DNA from 4 places in the Micromonospora sp. LA-10 genome. Region 4 is predicted to be linked to each of the others. Evidence: riboswitches for the same ligand, from Rfam matches in the RefSeq annotation. Region 4 holds a riboswitch; each other region holds the start of a gene.

Region 1 (4,346 bases), 1.4 Mb from region 4:
CCGTCATGGCGTCGACGGTACGCCCCTGACTTAGGAAAGCAAAAGTCAGCTACCTCACAGCTGGCCGGGGAAGAACCCGTGCCGGGCCAGCGGCTCGACGATCTGGTGCTCCTCGTACGACAGGTGCGACAGCAGCGTGTCGGTGAGCAGGTCCACCGCCTCCTGGAGTTCGGTGAGGTCGCCGGGCCGCCGGACCAGCTCCACGAGCGCCCGGTCGACGCTTTCCACCACGCCGTGGATCACCACGTGCTCCTCCTCGAGGCGGTCCAGCACCGCTGCCAGCCCTGCCTCGGAGCGGCGTAGGTGCGGGAAGACCGAGGCGTCCTCCAGCCCGTGGTGCTGGGTGACCATGGTGCAGTACGCCGCGCAGTACGCCCCGAGCGTCCAGTTGTTCTGCCGCATGGTCATCTCGTTCAGCGCGGCCCGCGCCCGGCCCGGCGAGACGGTGCCTCGCTTGACCTGTTCCAGCAGGTCGCGCACCTGGGCCAGCTCCTGGCGCAGATGGTCGTGCACGTCCACCAGGTGCTGCCCGGCGGCCTGTCCCCGGGGCGGGTAGACCTGTCCGGCCGGTGGCGGCGGGGCGGTCGGCCGGGTCGACTCGTCCCAGGGGCGGCGCGCGCTCAGGCGTACCCCCGGGTCGGGGGTGGGGGTGACCGCCAGCGTGGCCGGGCCGCCGGTGGCGGCCGTCTCGTCGGCGACCGCGCGGGCGCCGCTGCCCGGCGCGGTGCGCTCGGCGGCGACCAGCTCCCGCACCGCGGGCGCGACCTCCTGGGCGAAGATCTGGATCGCGCGCGGCTCGTCGCTGCCGAGGATGAACGTGGTGACGCCGTGCTCCAGCGTGAGCCCGGCCAGCTCCTCCACCCACTGCTCCGGCGGACCGGTCAGGAATCCGGCCGACGAGCGGGCGAACGTGCCGTTGACGTTGAGCATGCGGCGGATCTCGGCCGGGTCGCGCCCGGCGGCCTGCGCGCCCTCGTCGACGAGCGCGTTCAGGGCGGGCAGCTCGTCCGGCCCCTTGGGCAGGTAGGACAGGGAGGGCAGCCAGCCGTCCGCGGCGCGGCCGACCAGGCGCAGCATGCGCGGCTTGTACGCGCCGACCCAGATGCCCACCTGATGCGCGGGCGCCGGACCGCGCTTGGCGCCGACCACGCGGTAGTGCTCGCCGTCGACGCGGATCATGCCGCGCCGGTCGGTGTCCCAGACCTCGCGGATCACCCGGATCGCCTCGTCCAGGGCATCGACCGCCGCGCCGGGGGACAGACGCCGTCCGCCCGTGGCCTCGATCGCGTCCCAGAACGCGCCCGCGCCGAGTCCCAGCTCGACCCGGCCGCCGGTGAGCAGGTCCAGGCTGGCCACGCTGCGGGCCAGCACCACCGGCTGGCGCAGCGGCAGGTTGAGCACGTTGCCGGCCAGGCGGATGCGCTCGGTGGCGGCGGCCACGTAGGACATCAGCGTCCAGGTGTCCAGGAAGCCCGGCTGGTACGGATGGTCCTGGAACGTGACCAGGTCCAGCCCCACCTGTTCGCAGAGCGTGGCCAGCGCCACCACCTGGTCGGGCTGCCCGGCGGCGGGGGTGATGAAGCCGCCGAAGGTCAGCTCGTGTCCGTTATCGGTCATCCGTCACGCCTCCCGTGATCTTGCTCAGCCCTGCCACCGTAGCTCCACCGGTGGTAGCCCGGCCGGGTGAACAGGGTCACAAGAAGTGGACGATCGTCGCAAACCGTCCCTAGCGTCGGTTCCGTTCGCATTCGTGGACACCGCAGGCCGGAAACGCCTAATCCCGCCGCCGGCCGCGGTTACCGGACGTCGTGCGGGAGCGGGGGAACCACACGTTCCACGGTGCATCGTCACCTCGGGGTGAAGCCGCCACCGGCGGCCGGGCTCCTCGGCCCGAACCCGACAGCTCACCTCGTCGGCGTGGAGGAATCCACATGGCAACTGAATACTCAGCCCGAGGCCGCCGTACCGCTCTCGGAGCGGTCCTGGCCGGCGCCGCCGTCGGCGCCGCGACCCTGTTCGGCCCGGCCGCTCCGGCCAGCGCCGGCGTCAACTGGGACGCGGTCGCGCGCTGCGAGTCCGGCGGCAACTGGAAAATCAACACCGGCAACGGGTACTACGGCGGGCTCCAGTTCTCCCGCGCCACCTGGAACGGCTACGGCGGGCAGAAGTACGCCGCCCGCGCCGACCTGGCCAGCAAGTCCGAGCAGATCGCCGTCGCGGAGAAGGTGCTGCGCGGGCAGGGCATCGGCGCGTGGCCGGTCTGCGGCAAGAAGGGCGGCTCGGCGAGCGCCGCCGCGACCCGGTCCGAGCGGGCCACCCCGAAGAAGACGGCCCCGAAGAGGACCACCTCGACGAAGGCAACCCCGAAGCGGACCGCCGCGCCGGAGCGGGCCGCGACGAAGGCGGCGCCGCGGCCGTCGTCCAATGTCGGGACGTACGTGGTCCGGCGCGGGGACACGCTGTCGGAGATCGCCGTGGCGCAGCGCGTCGACGGCGGCTGGCGTGCCCTGCACGAGCGCAACCGGGCAGTGGTCGGCGACGACCCCGGCCTGATCTTCCCCGGTCAGCGGCTGCGTCTGCGCTGACCTGATCCGGACGCCCGGCCGGTTCGCCCCGGCCGGGCGTCCGGCTGTCCGCGACACGCCGTGTGGCCGGTGTCCGGCCTGCTCCCGGCGCCGGGACACGGCCCGCGACGGCCGGTGATCGCGATTCGTCGGAGCCGGTTGCTAGGGTCACCGGTGCTCGGCTAAGACGTGAAGAAAGCGCGGATATGACCAACGACCCGTTCTCGGCGGCCGCGAGCCTCGACGAGCTGCTGACCCGCACGCAGCAGGCGCTCACCGCGATGCGTTCCCGGGCCTCGGCGCACGCCGACGGCGAACCGGCCGACCTGCTGCGCGCCGAGGGCACGGCCGCCGGTGGGCGGGTCCGCGCGGTCGCCGTCCAGGGTGGTCGGCTGGATTCCGTGACGATCGACCCGGAGCTGGCCGACGAGCCCCTCGACGTCCTCGGCGGACACCTCGTCGCCGCCGCCAACGCCGCGCTGTCCGAGCTGGACGCCCAGGTCAGCGCGTCGGCGCGGGCCGACGCCGACGCGCTCGCCGCCCGACTCGGCAGCATGGGCGACCAGGCCGAGCTGTTCGGCCGCGCGATGCACGAGGCGGCCGCCCGGATCCACCGCGACCGCGGCACCTCGTCCCAGGCCGGGCGCGCGGTCTGACCCGACGGCCCACGCCCCGGCACGACGCGGCGCCGGCCACGCGCGTGACGCGGCATCGCCCCGGCACCGCCCCGGCACGACGAGGCGCCGCCCCGGCACGCGGCTCCGGCCGGAGACGACGAGGCGGCCTGACACGACGAGGCGGCTGAGACGACGAGGCGGCCGGCCGCCGGGAGGACGACGACCGGCCGCGCTACGCCACGGTCAGCTCAGGGTGACCGCGGTGTCGTCGACGACGAAGGACGTCTGCAGAGAGCTGTCCTCCACGCCGCTGAACGAGATGGTCGCCGTGGTGCCTGCGAGCGACGAGACGTCGAAGGACCGCTGCACGTAACCGGTGGCCTTGTTCAGGTTGGAGTAGGTGGCCAGCGTGGTGCTGCCGGCCTTGACGGTGAGCTTGTCGTACGCGGTGCTGGTGGTCGACTCCGCGCTGTCGATGTGCAGCCAGAAGCTCAGTGTCGCCCGGCAGCCGGCCGGGATCGTCACCGACTGGCTCAACGTGTCGGTGTGCGACGAGCCGTACCCGTCCAGCCACGCCTTGTACGAGCCGCCGTGCGCCGCCTGGCCGCTGTCGGTGGTGATGACGCCGGACGAGGCGGTCCAGCTCACGTTGCCCGACTCGAAGCCGGGGTTGGCGAGCTTGTTGCCGGAGCAGCCGCCCGACGGCGGGGTGGTGGTGGCGGTCGGCGTGGGCGTCGGCGTGCCGCCGGCGCAGGTCGGCTCACCCGACTGGGCCGGTACGCTGACCGCCGCCCAGGCCGCCTTGACCGCGTTGAACTCGGTGCAGCTGCTCGGGTAGAGGTTCTTCGCCGCCTGCAACGTCCAGACGCGGTACTTCAGGTAGGACGAGGACGAGGTCTTCAGCAGCATGGCGTTGTACATGATCTTGATGGCCTTCTGGATGCCCAGACCGGCCACGCTGCTGCTGTTGCAGGTCGAGCTGGACGGCTGCCCGTTGGTCGGGCTGCTGCCGTTCGCGAGCAGGTAGAACCAGTGGTTGCCGGGGCCGGCCGCGGCGTGCACCTCGGTCGACGGGATGCTGCTGGAGTAGCAGTTCGGGTCGCCGAGCGCCGACGGGTTGTACATGTTGCGGATCGGGCCGGAGCCGACCAGGTTGATCTTCTCG
Region 2 (4,346 bases), 2.8 Mb from region 4:
CTACTTCTACAGCGTCAACAACGTGAGCTGGTCGCTCTCCTGCGAGCTGGCCTTCTACCTGTGCCTGCCGCTGGTGGTGCCGCGGCTGCGCCGGGCCCGTACCGGGGTGCTCCGGGCCGTGCTGGTCGCGGCGCCGCTGCTCATCCTGGCGCTGTGGCCGGGCCAGGAGCTGGTCCCGGAGGAGCAGCGGTGGTGGTTCACCCAGATCTTCCCGGTGACCCGGTCGCTGGAGTTCTGGATGGGCGTGGCCGCCGCCGAGCTGATGCGCCGCCACCGCTGGCGCGGACCGAACCTCGCCGTCGCCACCGGCATCTTCGTCACCACCTGGGTGGTCGCCGCGCTGTGGATCCCGGCCGAGTTCTGGGCGGCGCTGCTCGCCGTGGCGTACCTGCTGGTCATCGCCGCGGCGGCGGACGCCGACGTGCGCGGCCGGCCCACCCCCTGGCGGTCCCGGCCGATGATCTGGCTCGGTGAGGTGTCGTTCGCCTTCTACCTGGTGCACGTGCTGGTCATGGTCACCGTGCTGCGGCTGACCGGGGACTGGGGCACCGGCCTGCCCGGCTGGCAGGGGCCGCTCGCGGTACTCGGCTTCCTGCTGCTCACGCTCGCGCTCGCCGCCGCGCTGCACCGCTGGGTGGAGCTGCCGATGATGCGCCTGCTCGGTCCGTCCCGCCGGTCCCGCGCGGCGTCGCGCGCACCGGCCGTGCCGGCTCCGCGCGGGCCCGCCGAGGGTGCGGGAACCCCGGCCTCCGACGGCGTCGCGCCGTCCGTCGGCGGTCCGGCCGAGGACATCGAGTACGCCGGGCGGCGTCGCCCGGACTGACACGCGCCCCGGTCGGCCGGTCGATCCGCGACACGCCGTGCGACGGTGCGTCAGTGGGGGATCGGCGGTAATTTGTACCCGTGCTTCCGATCGCGCTCACCTGCCCCATTTGGTGGGTGGCGCGCTGGACCGCCCGGATGCTGGCCAGTCTCGCCGTGGTCGTCGCCTGCTCGTTCGGCGCGGCCACGCTGCCGGCCGGCGCCGCCCCGGCCGCCCCGGCCGTGGTCGCCGGTCCGGCGTACGCGAGCACGCCGGCCGCCGCCCAGCGACCGGAACACGACCGCGCCGCCGAACGGCAGGCTCGTCCCGTCGGCGCGCCCGCCCCACGGGCGACCGACACGCTCCCGGCCGGCCCCCAGCCGGTCCCGGCCGGCCGGATCACCGCGCCGGTCGGCCTGCGGGCCCCGCCCGCCCGCTGATCCGCCCACGGGCGCTCGCCCGTCACCGCACCCACCGAACGTCATCCCGCACCCGCCCCTCGACGGCCCGGCGCACCCGCGCCCCGCCCGGCCGTGCGGAGTCTCCCGCCAGGTTCTTCCCGTGAGGTGCCGACCATGTCGCAGACCGTTCTCTACCACTTCCTCACCGCGGTCCCCGAGGCCGCCGCCATCTGGTCCTTCCTGATGCTGCTCGCGTTCGGCCTGCTCGCCGTGCTGGTGGCCCGGCCCGAGCGGGACGGCGCCGCCGAGGCCGCCGCCGAGCCGGTGGACGCGGACGCCGCGCGCCGCGACGACCTCGTCCGGTACGCCGACGAGGTGGCGGTCGCCGCCGCCGGCGCCGCCCAGACGGCCCGTCGCCGCCGGGAGCGGTGGCTGGCCGCGCAGGACGAGGCGGAACGGGCCTGGACCGCGTACGACGAGGCGGACACCGCCGCGCGCCGCCTGGCCGGGGCCGCCGCGCTGGCCGCCCCGCGCACCCCGCGAACCCCGGCGGAGTACGCGGCCCGGGAGCGCTGGCTGCACCACGCCGCCATGACGGCGCACTGGCGTGGCGACCTGTCCGCCCGCCAGCTCGCCGACGTGCTGGCGCGCCGCAACGGGTGGGACCCGCGCCGGCACCCCGCCGAGCAGGAGATCGTGCTGGCCCGCACCGTCCGGGACCGGCGCCGGGCCGGGTGGGAGAGCGCCGCCGAGCGGGAGCGACTGGCCTGGCGGGACGCCGAACTGGCCGCCGAGGCCGCCCGGGCGCTCGCCGCCGAGGCGTACGCGGCCACCCTGGCGTTGCGGCCCGCTACGGTGTCCCGCGGCGCGGCGACGACGCCCCTGCCGGTCGGCGCGGCCGTCCGCAACGCCCGTTGGCGTCCGGCCCGGGTCGGCTGAGGCGACCGAATTGTTACCGGGAATGTGGTGACCCGGCCCACCCGGTGCGTGGAAACGGGCGTCCGGCGCGGAACAGGGCAGCGGAGCGCGCAATTGCCGGTCGCCGGCTCGCCGTCTGTCCCCTTATCCGCCGCCAGGTCACATCACCACCGCTTGTCCCATTGAGCGAAGTGAGTAACCGGGTGTTCCGAAATCCGTTACCGAAGATCACGTTTACGCAGGTGGGAGCGCTTGGCAGGGGCAGTACCCGCCGGTAGTGTCGGCGCGTCCGGTGCGGTAACCGATCGCAGAATGCGACGCCGCGCCGACCCGCCTAATCGTGTCATCACGAACCGGGGAACCATGAGCACCATCGGGGTGAATCCGCGGCCACTGCCGCGGTAGGGCGTACTTCCCGCCCGAATCCGTCAGCTAACCCGGTCGGCGGCCACGGAAGGAGTCCCATCCTCGTGCCCACCCCTCGATCGTCCCCCCGCCTCCACGGCTCCGCGGTACCCGCGCTCGCCTGACGCGACCGGCACACCGCCCCTGGGCGCCCGGCATCGCGGGCGTACCCGTTCCCCCGGCCCATCCGGCCCTGCAGCACGTGTGGACACCCCGCGTGCCGGGCCGGCGTGTGCCGACACGCCCCCCGTGGAGGATTTTCGTGAAGCACCACCTGAAGCGTCAGCTGCGCCGGATCGCCACCGAACGCCCGTACCAGATCATCGCCGGATCGGCCGCGGCGCTCGTGCTGGCCGCCGGCGCCGGCACCGCCCTCGCCGCCGGTGAGGACGCCCCGGTCCGCCAGGAGAACACCGCCTCGGTCGCCGAACTCGACGCACGGCTCGGCGAGCCCGCCAGCCGGGGCGAGGCGCGCATCGTCGTCCCGCCGGCCTCGCCGAGCGCCGAGCCCAGCGCGTCGCCCAGCGCCTCCCGGTCGGCGAAGAAGGCCGCGCCGGACCCGGACGTCACCAAGGCCGCGCCGAAGCCGCCGTCCAGCAAGTCGCTCGACTACGACTACCAGGCGCAGATCAACTACTACTACTGCGGCCCGGCTGCCGTGCGCAACGCGCTCAGCGCCACCGGCATCGAGCGCAGTCAGGACGCGCTGGCCGGTCCCCTCGGCACCACCGAGATGGGCACCAACTCGGCCGAGGACACCACGCGCGTGCTCAACCAGCAGGTCAAGGGCAACCCGTACCGGACCCGGATGATTCCCGGCTCGGCCAGCCCGGCCCAGATGGACCGGCTCCAGGCCGACGTGGTCGAGGCGATCAGCAACGGCCGGGCGGTCGTCGCGAACGTCGCCGGCACCGCCACCGACACCAACGGCGGCTGGCACTCGTTCCCCGGCGGCCACTACGTCGCGGTGATCGGTTACAAGGACGACGGCCGGACCGTGCGGATCGCCGACTCGGCCGACCCGTCGCTGCCGTCGTACTGGCTCACCACCATCGACCTGGCCCACTGGATCGCCAGCCGTGGCTACTCCGCCTGACCAACCAGCACCAACCGAAGGCCGGCGCCCCTCCCGGGGGTGCCGGCCTTCTCCGTCCCGCCCGCGCCGCGCCCGTCCCCGCCGCGGCTCTCACGCGGCCTCGGCGCACCCCTCAGGCGGCGTTGGCGCGGCTCTCACGCGGCCCCGGCGCGCCGATCTTGGACTTGTGGCGCCTGGTATGCCCGGCTCACCCGCTATGGGAGGCACCACAACTCCAAGATCGACGGTGAGAGGGCGGGAAGTGCAAGATCGACGGGCGAGGGCGAGGGCGAGGGCGAGGGCGAGGGCGAGGGCGAGGGCGAGGGCGAGGGCGAGGGCGAGGGCGAGGGCGAGGGCGAGGGCGAGGGAGAGGGAGAGGGAGAGGGAGAGGGAGAGGGAGAGGGAGAGGGCGGGCGAGCGCGGGGCGAGCGCGGGGCGAGCGCGAGAGCGGCGCGCGGGGGCGGGGGCGAGCGGCGTGGGGGCGGGCGGCGTGAGGGCGGGCGGCGTGAGGGCGGGCGGCGTGGGTGGCGGGTCGGGGGTTCGGTCTCGCGTGTCCGGGGCGGGCGGTGGCAGACTGCGCCAATGGGCGATGCGACGGGGAACCGGCACCTGATTCTCCTGCACGGCATGGGCGCCACCGGCGAGGTGTGGCTGCCCTGGGCGCCACTGCTGGAGCGCCGCTGGCCCGGGCGCTGGCTCGCCCCCGACCTGGCCGGCCACGGCTGGTCGCCGCCGCTCGACGGCT
Region 3 (4,346 bases), 1.7 Mb from region 4:
GCAGGTCCAGGACCGGGAGGCCGACCTCGCCGCGGCGCAGCGCGAGCGGGCCAGCTTCCGGGCCGGCGCCGTCACCCCGCTGGCCACCGTGACGATCCCGGTCGTCGTGCACGTCATCCAGGAGAACAGCACCCGGGCCGGCGGCAACATCCCGGACTCGATGATCAACCAGCAGATCACCGTGCTGAACCAGTCGTACGCGGGCTCGACCGGCGGCGCCGCCACCGCCTTCGGGTTCCAGCTCACGAAGATCAACCGGGTGACGAACCCGTCGTGGTACCCGATCGTGCAGGGCTCCTCCGCCGAGCGCTCGATGAAGACCTCGCTGCGTGAGGGCGGCAAGAACACGCTGAACATCTACCTCGGCGAACTGAGCGACAGCCTGCTGGGCTGGGCCACGTTCCCGAAGCGGACGCTGGACAAGATGGACGGCGTGGTCGTGCTCAGCGAGTCGCTGCCCGGCGGCACGTCGACCAACTACAACCAGGGCGACACCGGCACGCACGAGGTCGGCCACTGGCTGAACCTCTACCACACCTTCCAGGGCGGCTGCTCCGGCTCGGGCGACAGCGTCTCCGACACCCCGGCCGAGGCGTCCCCGGCGTACCAGTGCCCGACCGGCCGCGACACCTGCTCGACCGCCGGCAAGGACCCGATCACCAACTTCATGGACTACACGTACGACTCCTGCATGTACCAGTTCACCGCCGGCCAGGCGAGCCGCATGCTCACCGCGTGGAACGCCTACCGCGCGGCCTGACCGCCTCGCACCACGTACCGGTGCCGGCCCTGTCCTCGGACGGGGCCGGCACCGTTCGTTTCGGGTTTGTGGTCAGGCGGCCGGGCGGCGGGTGTCGAAGCCGTGCCGACCGCGCCGGCCCTCCGCGGTCACCGGCTCACGCCGGGCCGGTTCGGCTCCGAGCGGGTCGAGCCACACCCGCACCTGCGGCGGGGCGGCGCCGGGCTGGGCCACCGGGTCGCGCCGGGTCAGCATCGCCGCCTCGACTGTGAACTCGAACAGCCGCCAGTCGCCATGCGGCGACGCCCGGGCGATCCGGGCCAGACGGGTCACTGTGGCCGGGTCGGTCACCGGCCGCGCGCGCCCCGCGATGTACGCCTCGTCGTCGCTCTCCTCCGGCGGGAACGAGTGCAGCGCGTAGCGGCCGTCGCGTTCGAGGTCGCGGCGCTTGGGCGAGTCGATGACGAAGCACCAGAGGCCGTCGTCGGTGATCACCGGGGAGACCGGGTGGACGCGGGGGCCGCCGTCGGCGCGGACCGTGGCGAGGTAGCCGAAGCCCGGCCCGTACTGCTGCATCAGGAGGCGGATCTCGTCGGCGAGGCGGGGCTCGTCGGCGGCGAATTCGGACCAGGAAGCCATGCGGACATCCTATCGAACACGTGTACGAAGATGTAGTGCGACACGCAGGTCACCCATACCGGTCGCTATGGTGTTCCGATGCTGCTCTCCGACCGCGACCTGGTCTCCGAGATCAAGGCCGGCACGCTTGCGCTGGAGCCCTTCGAGCCCACGCTGGTGCAGCCGTCGAGCATCGACGTACGCCTGGACCGGCTGTTCCGGGTCTTCAACAACCACCTCTACACACACATCGACCCGTCAATCCAGCAGGACGACCTGACCTCGATGGTGGAGGTGCCGGAGGGGCAGCCGTTCGTGCTGCACCCGGGCGAGTTCGTGCTCGCCTCCACGCTCGAGGTGATCTCGCTGGGCGACCAGCTCGCCGGCCGACTGGAGGGCAAGTCGAGCCTGGGTCGGCTGGGTCTGCTGACCCACTCGACCGCCGGCTTCATCGACCCGGGCTTCTCCGGTCACGTCACGCTGGAGCTGTCGAACGTGGCGAACCTGCCGATCACGCTCTGGCCCGGCATGAAGATCGGCCAGCTCTGCATCTTCCGGCTCTCCTCGCCGGCCGAGCACCCGTACGGCTCGGCCGTCTACGGGTCGCGTTACCAGGGGCAGCGCGGCCCGACGCCGAGCCGCTCCTGGCAGAGCTGGCGCACCTGGCCGACGCGCTGACGGCGTCCGCAGTTGTTAAGAAGGGCCCCCTCCTCTACCGGAGGCGTTAAGAGGGGGCCCTTCCTTACACCTCAGCCGGGCCGGCCGTAGCTGTTGATGTCGCCGTCGTCGACCCGCTTCATGGTGATGGGCTTGCCGGACTGGGAGGCGTGCACCACCCAGCCGTCACCCACGTACATCGCCACGTGGTGCAGGTCGCTGTAGTAGAAGACGAGGTCACCGGCGCGCAGGTCGGCGCGGCTGATCCGTTTCGTCACGGCATGCTGCTGGCGCGCGTTGTGCGGCAGCGACACCCCGCCCTTGGCCCAGGCCGCCAGGGTCAGACCCGAGCAGTCGAAGTGGTCCGGGCCGGCGGCGCCCCAGACGTAGATCTTGCCGATCTGGGCGCAGGCGAACTTCACCGCCGCCCCGGCCGGGCCGCCGGGATAGCCGGCCGGGCAGGGCGCCGGGCGCAGCGGGCCGCCGCCGCCCTTGCCGTACACCTTGAGCCGCAGCTTCTGCAGCTTGGCGATCTCGGCGTCGATCTGCTTCTTCTTCGCCGCGAGCTGGGCCTCGGTGCGCGCCAGGCCGGCGATCATCTCGTCCAGCGGCTTCTTCTTCGCCGCCAGCTCGTCGCGCAGCGCGGCGACGGAGCGCACCTGCTCGTGCTGCCGGTGCGCGAAGCGGTCGAGCAGCTCCAGGCCGTTGACCAGCTCACCGGGCGAGCGGCTGCCGAGCAGCACGTTGACAGTGGAGAGGTTGTCGCCCTTGTAGGCGTCGGCGGCGAGGCCGCCGACCTGGCCGAGCGCGGCGTCCACCCGGGCCTGGAGGGGTGCGATCTGGCGGCCGAGCGCGTCGGCCTGCTTGCGCCGCGCGGCGAGCTGCTCGCGTACGGCGTTCACCTGCTCGATGACCGGTTCGAGCTTGTTCCAGTCGCGGTCGATCTGGGCCTCGATCTCGGTGACCGAGGGTTCGGCGTGTGCCGCGGTGGCGCCGCCGGTCAGAACGACGGCGGTGCCGACCAGCGCGGCGAGGGCGGTGGTGAAGCGGGACCTGCGGGAACGCGGCGCGGCGCTGGACCGGTCGGTGGACCGGCTCGACGACGGCCGCGGGGCATGGAGTGCCACCGGGCGTCCGTACTCCTTCTTCAGTACCGCCTACCGGGTTAGCTGACGGATTCGGGCGGGAAGGGAGCCGCCCTACCGCAGCAGCGCTGCGGATTCACCCCAGGTACCTGGTTCCCCGGCTCGCCCGTGGGCGACTCGGCGGTGTCGGTCCGTCACCGACCGGGTTGGACGGTGAGACATGCAGCCGACGATTGACCAGAGTAGGGACCACCGTTATCGATCCGCAACTTCCAGCGGCGTGACACTCCGTACGCAATGACGGGCGCACTCCCGCACGGAGGCGAAATTTTCTTTCAATCTTGATTACCTGGCGGAAAGGTATTGACCCTCGCGGGTGCGCGGAGTGAGGGTGGGAACGCAGTGACCCCCATCCCTGTCCAGGAGGTTCGATGCACCTCTCCGCCCCGCCGTCGGGCAGACGAATACTGCTCGCCGCCGCCGTGGCCACGGCCACCGCGCTGGCGACCACCGGCCCGGTGGTCGCCGCGCCGGACGCGACAGCGCCCGCCGGCGACCGCCAACAACAGTACGCCGCCGCCGCGGCCGAGTACGGCGTGCCGCAGAATGTACTGCTCGGTGTCTCCTATCTGGAGTCCCGCTGGGACACCCACACCGGGCAGCCCAGCACCAGCGGCGGCTACGGCCCGATGCACCTGACCGACGCCGCGCACATCCTCGCCACACCGGGCAGCGCCCACGTCGACGAGGACGAGGACCCGCGCGGCGACGACTCCCGCCCGCTGAAGCTCGACCCGGCCACCGCTGCGGCCCCGAAGCGGGAGACCCCGCTGCCGAGCGCCTCGCTCCAGACGCTCGACGCCGCCGCCGCGCTCACCGGGCTCGACGCGGGCACGCTGCGGACCGACCCGGCGGCGAACATCCGCGGTGGCGCGGCGCTGCTGGCGTCGTACCAGAAGGCTCTGGGCGGGCCGGTCGGCGCCGGCACCGACCCGGCGGCCTGGTACGCCGCGGTGGCCCGCTACTCCGGCGCGGACACCGCCGACGGGGCGGCGGCCTTCGCCGACGAGGTCTACGACCAGCTCGGCCAGGGCGCCACCCGGACCACCGACGACGGCCAGCGGGTCACGCTCGCCGCCACCGCCGCGAAGCCCGACCGCTCCCGGCTGGCCCGCCTCGGCCTGCGCAACGCCGAGCGACCGGACGGGCTGGAGTGCCCGGTGCGGCTGGCCTGCGAGTGGATCCCC
Region 4 (4,346 bases):
CGAAGGGCCGTCCCTCGCGCATCGAGCTGAACATGCGGCTCGTCACGTTCATCGACTCGGTCGGCATCAGCGCCATGGTCGCCGGCTTCCAGACCTGCGAGGTCAGCGGCGTCAAGCTGGTGGTCACCGAGCCGAGCCGGTTCGTGCACCGGCAGCTCTGGGTGACCGGCCTGCTCGGCCTCTTCGGCGCTCCCGAGCCGTGGTTCGCCGACGACACCCCCGAGGTGCTGCCCGGCGCCTGAGCGCCGCTCACACCCCCTCCGGCCAGGGGACCTTCTACCCGTTGCCAGTCCGGCGTCCGTACGGGACGATCGTCGCGACGCACGACGGCGAGGGGGCCCGCTTGCAGAGCAGCGACAGCTTCAGCTACACCGTGCAGACCCGGTGCAGCCGGGCCGACGCGGTGGCCCTGCTGGGTGACCTGAGTCGCCAGGGTGAGCTGCATCCGCTGATCGTCCGGGTCCGGCAACTGCCGGCCCGGCCGGGCGCGCTGGCCAGCTACGCGATCACCGACCGGCTGCAACTGGGCCCGCTGCACTTTCCGGTCACGTACCAGGCGGACGTGCTGGTCGCGAACGAGGACGAGGTGGTCACGGTGGCCCGGCAGCAGCCGGCGACCACGGTGCGCAACCACACCCGGCTGCGCGACGAGCCGGACGGCACCGTACGCATCGACGTGGAGATCACGCTGACCGCGCCGGCGCCGCTGTTCGGGTACGCGTTCCGTCAGGCCCGGGCGGCTCACCTGAGCCTGGCGGCGCGTCTCGGCGCGACGCTGGAGGGCCGGCCCGATCCGGCCGGCCCCCCTGGTGCGCGCTAGTACACCGACAGGTGCACGTGGTTGGTGTGGTCGCTGGACGGGTCGCCGTTGCCGCCGCTGTACGACTTCCACCCGCTGCTGGGCAGCCAGATCTGCTTGAACCAGATCACGTAGAGCACGGCGAGCGGGTCGGCGTTGCGCACGAAGTAGGCGGCCAGGTTGTTGCCGTACGTCCGGTCGCCGCCGGTGGCCACGCCGCCGAAGCCGTTCTTCTGGGCGGCGAAGTCGCAGGCCCGCCCCTTCGGGTGCTCGCCCGAGCCGCTGGGCCGGTGGCACGAGACGTACCGGGTGAAGCCGGCCGCCTTGGCCTGCTGCAGCGCGTGCAGCGTCCGCGGGGTGATGCAGCCGTTGGCCGGGGTCGGGTCGTTGACGCTGCACGACTCCGACGGCCACGAGCCGTCCGAGTTGCGCGGCGCCGGCTTCGCGTTCTTGTTGGAGGTGCCCTGGACGCTGCCGCCTCCGCTGCTGCTGTTGCTGCGTGCGGAGCGCTGGTTCGCCACTTCGAGCGCGCGCTCGGCCTGCTCCTTGCGCTTGCCCATCACCGTGACCTGCTTGCGTTGCTCGCGGATCTCGGTGTCGAGCGCGGCCCGGGTGCGGGTGGCCTCGTCGCGGGTGGCGATCAGTTCGCGCACCGTGCGGTCCTCGTGCGCGGCGACCTGTCCCAGGGTGGCGGCCCGATCCATGAAGCCCGCCGGGCTGCTGCTGTCGAGCAGCGCCGCTGCGGTGCCGAGGCGGCCGGCACGGTACGCCACTCCGGCGATCTCGCCGACCTTGGCGTCGCGTGCGGCGAGTTCGGCGCCGACCGTCTTGAGCTGGTCGTTCAGCTGCTTCTGGCGGTTCACCGACTGGTTCAGCGCGGCCTTCGCCTCCAGCCAGCCCTTGCTGGCCGCGTCGAGTTGGGCGCGCAGCTCCGGCGTGCCGCCCTCGTCGTCGCCGGGTGCGGCGGCGAGCAGGGCGGTCCGGGGCGCCGCCGAGGCGGGGGAGGCCGGAACGGTCGCGACGCCGAGAGTCAGGGTCGCGACGAGCAGGGCCGCCAACCGGGCGGCCGTCCGTCGTGCAGGTGCCACTGGGGGCATTCACATGTCCTTCCGTCAACCGCCGACCGGGTTAGCTGACGGGTTCGGGACGGAAGATCCCTACCGCTGACGCGGATGCACCCCACGTGCGTGGTTCCCCGGCTCGCCCCTTCGGGCGATTAGGCGACGGCCACCCCACCTGCGCCGGTGACGCCGGTGGCTGCGGCCGCGACCGAGCCTACCGGCGCTGCCCGGACGCGGCTCCGATGCGTGGTGCCGCATGGTGGGGCAAAACCGACATTACTGTACAACAGCCACAGTGATTTAAGTCTGTCCTAATCACCACTCGGTCTTGCCGCACACGCCCGCGGACGCTCCGGGTTCGACCTGCAACGTGGCGTGATCGATGGAGAAGTCCTCGTGCAGCGCGGCCCGGGCGGCGGCCAGCACCCCGCCGGGGTCGACGCCCGGATCGGTGGTCAGGTGCGCCGAGGCCACCTCCATCCCGGAGGTGAGCGTCCAGACGTGCAGGTCGTGCACCTCGGCCACGCCGGGGACCGCGGCCAGCCGGTCGTGCACGGCGGTCACCTGCAGGTGCTCCGGCGCCGCCTGCACCAGGATGCGCACCGCGGCCCGGCCGAGCCGCCAGGTGCGCGGCAGGATGAACAGGCCGATCCCGACGGCGACCAGGGGGTCCGCCCACCACCAGTCGGTGACCGCGATGACCAGCGCCGCGGCGATCACGCCGAGCGAGCCGAGCAGGTCGCCGAGCACCTCCAGGTACGCCCCGCGCAGGTTGATGCTCTCCTTCGATCCGGCCCGCAGCAGCGCGAAGGCGACGATGTTGGCGAGCAGGCCGAGCACCGCCACCACGAGCATCGGGCCGGCGAGCACCTCCGGCGGCTCGCCGAAGCGGCGTACCGCCTCGACCAGGACGTAGACCGCGACGGCGCCGAGCAGCACTGCGTTGGCGAGGGCGGCGAGCACCTCCAGCCGGTAGAGCCCGAACGTGCGCTGCGGGTCGGTGCCGGCGCGGCGAGTGGCGGTGATCGCCGCGAGGGCCATGCCGATGCCGAGCACGTCGGTGAACATGTGCCCGGCGTCGGAGAGCAGGGCGAGCGAGCCGGTGGTGAAGGCGGCCACCGCCTCGACCACCATGAGGACGGCGAGCAGCGCGAACGCGGCCCAGAGGCGGCCCCGGTGGCGGTGTGCCGCGTTGGCCACCGCGCCGCTGTGGTCATGACCTGCGCCCACGCCAACACCCTCCCTGCCGCGTACCGGCCGGGCCCAATGTATGCTCACATCGCTATGTATGCAAGTGAACTGTGGGCGGCGCCGACGCGACCACTCACCCCACCGGGTCGAGCGTGGTGAGACGCTGCGTCGCCCGGGACAGCGCCACGTAGAGCGTGCGCACGCCCGACCCGGGATCGGCCCGGATCTCGCTCGGCGCCACCAGCACCACGCCGTCGTACTCCATGCCCTTGGCCTGCAGGCTGGTCACCACCTGCAGCCGGCCCGCGCCGCGCGTGCCCAGCCAGCCGGCCACCTCGTCCCGGCGCGGCACCGGCGTGATCACGCCGACAGTGCCCTCCACCTGCCTGAGCAGCGCCTCGACCGCCTCGACGGTGGCCGCCGGCAGCTCGGCGGCGGGCACCGTGCGCTCCACCGGCGGCACGCCGGTGGACCGGACCGCGTCGGGCAGCGGCAGATCCGGGTACAGCCGGCGGATCTCCGCCGCCGCCACCGCGAAGATCTCCGCCGAGTTGCGGTAGTTGGTGGTCAGCTCGTAGCGGTGCCGCTTGCGCCGGCCCAGCGCCTGGTCCCGGGCCCGGTCCAGCTCCTGCGGGTCGCCGGTCCAGGCCGTCTGCGCCGGGTCGCCGACCACCGTCCAGGACGCCAGCCGCCCGCGCCGGCCCACCATCCGCCACTGCATCGGCGACACGTCCTGCGACTCGTCCACCACCACGTGCGCGTAGTCGCGGTAGTCGGCCGGACGCTCCCGGGCCGCCGCCCGGGCGGCGCGCTGCCGATCGGCGTACGTGCTCAGCTCGCGCACACCACCGGCGAGCTGGTACGGGTCGCGCTTGGGTCGGGCCCGCTGCACCGGCTTGCCCAGCAGCGCGTCCAGCTCGTCCAGCAACGCGATGTCCGCCACCGTCAGCCCGTCGGTGGCGAGCGTGCGGTACGCCTGCCCGAGCAGCCGGATCTCGGCCGAGGAGAGGATCCCCCCGGCGTAGCGGCGCAGCCGGTCCGGGCGGGCCAGCCAGTCCAGCACGTGCCGCGGGTGCAGCCGGGGCCACCACGCCTTGAGGAACTCGCGGAACTCCGGCCGCTCGATGATCTCGTCCTCGAACGCGGGCTGCTCCGGCAGCCGGCCCACCCGCAGCGTGCGGGCCTGCGCGTAGAGCGCGGCGAGCACCGCGTCGAACGCCGACCGGCGCACCTCGTTGCGGCGCGCGCCCCGGGCCAGCGTCCGGTCCCGGATCGCGTCCAGCGCGGGACGCTCA

Evidence for each region. Region 4 has a riboswitch for cyclic di-AMP ahead of ACSDG8_RS24945 (coiled-coil domain-containing protein). Riboswitches for the same ligand answer to the same signal wherever they lie in the genome.
Region 1: another riboswitch for cyclic di-AMP. It lies ahead of ACSDG8_RS00510 (transglycosylase family protein); the one in region 4 lies ahead of ACSDG8_RS24945 (coiled-coil domain-containing protein).
Region 2: another riboswitch for cyclic di-AMP. It lies ahead of ACSDG8_RS07045 (C39 family peptidase); the one in region 4 lies ahead of ACSDG8_RS24945 (coiled-coil domain-containing protein).
Region 3: another riboswitch for cyclic di-AMP. It lies ahead of ACSDG8_RS16840 (C40 family peptidase); the one in region 4 lies ahead of ACSDG8_RS24945 (coiled-coil domain-containing protein).

The regions. Positions count from the first base shown of each region.
Region 1 is NZ_CP195710.1:112,543-116,888, forward strand. It holds gene ACSDG8_RS00500 (winged helix-turn-helix transcriptional regulator) at 1-7, opposite strand, end outside; gene ACSDG8_RS00505 (LLM class flavin-dependent oxidoreductase) at 55-1,617, opposite strand; cyclic di-AMP (ydaO/yuaA leader) riboswitch at 1,762-1,933, shown strand; gene ACSDG8_RS00510 (transglycosylase family protein) at 1,932-2,585, shown strand; gene ACSDG8_RS00515 (YbaB/EbfC family nucleoid-associated protein) at 2,771-3,220, shown strand; gene ACSDG8_RS00520 (M4 family metallopeptidase) at 3,425-4,346, opposite strand, start outside.
Region 2 is NZ_CP195710.1:1,513,030-1,517,375, reverse strand. It holds gene ACSDG8_RS07060 (acyltransferase family protein) at 1-823, shown strand, start outside; gene ACSDG8_RS07055 (hypothetical protein) at 904-1,242, shown strand; gene ACSDG8_RS07050 (hypothetical protein) at 1,378-2,142, shown strand; cyclic di-AMP (ydaO/yuaA leader) riboswitch at 2,443-2,583, shown strand; gene ACSDG8_RS07045 (C39 family peptidase) at 2,789-3,622, shown strand; gene ACSDG8_RS07040 (alpha/beta fold hydrolase) at 4,184-4,346, shown strand, end outside.
Region 3 is NZ_CP195710.1:3,552,898-3,557,243, forward strand. It holds gene ACSDG8_RS16825 (zinc metalloprotease) at 1-760, shown strand, start outside; gene ACSDG8_RS16830 (pyridoxamine 5'-phosphate oxidase family protein) at 833-1,378, opposite strand; gene dcd (dCTP deaminase) at 1,457-2,035, shown strand; gene ACSDG8_RS16840 (C40 family peptidase) at 2,107-3,141, opposite strand; cyclic di-AMP (ydaO/yuaA leader) riboswitch at 3,154-3,292, opposite strand; gene ACSDG8_RS16845 (N-acetylmuramoyl-L-alanine amidase) at 3,531-4,346, shown strand, end outside.
Region 4 is NZ_CP195710.1:5,277,237-5,281,582, forward strand. It holds gene ACSDG8_RS24935 (STAS domain-containing protein) at 1-242, shown strand, start outside; gene ACSDG8_RS24940 (SRPBCC family protein) at 344-820, shown strand; gene ACSDG8_RS24945 (coiled-coil domain-containing protein) at 817-1,896, opposite strand; cyclic di-AMP (ydaO/yuaA leader) riboswitch at 1,901-2,032, opposite strand; gene ACSDG8_RS24950 (cation diffusion facilitator family transporter) at 2,176-3,090, opposite strand; gene ACSDG8_RS24955 (HelD family protein) at 3,185-4,346, opposite strand, start outside.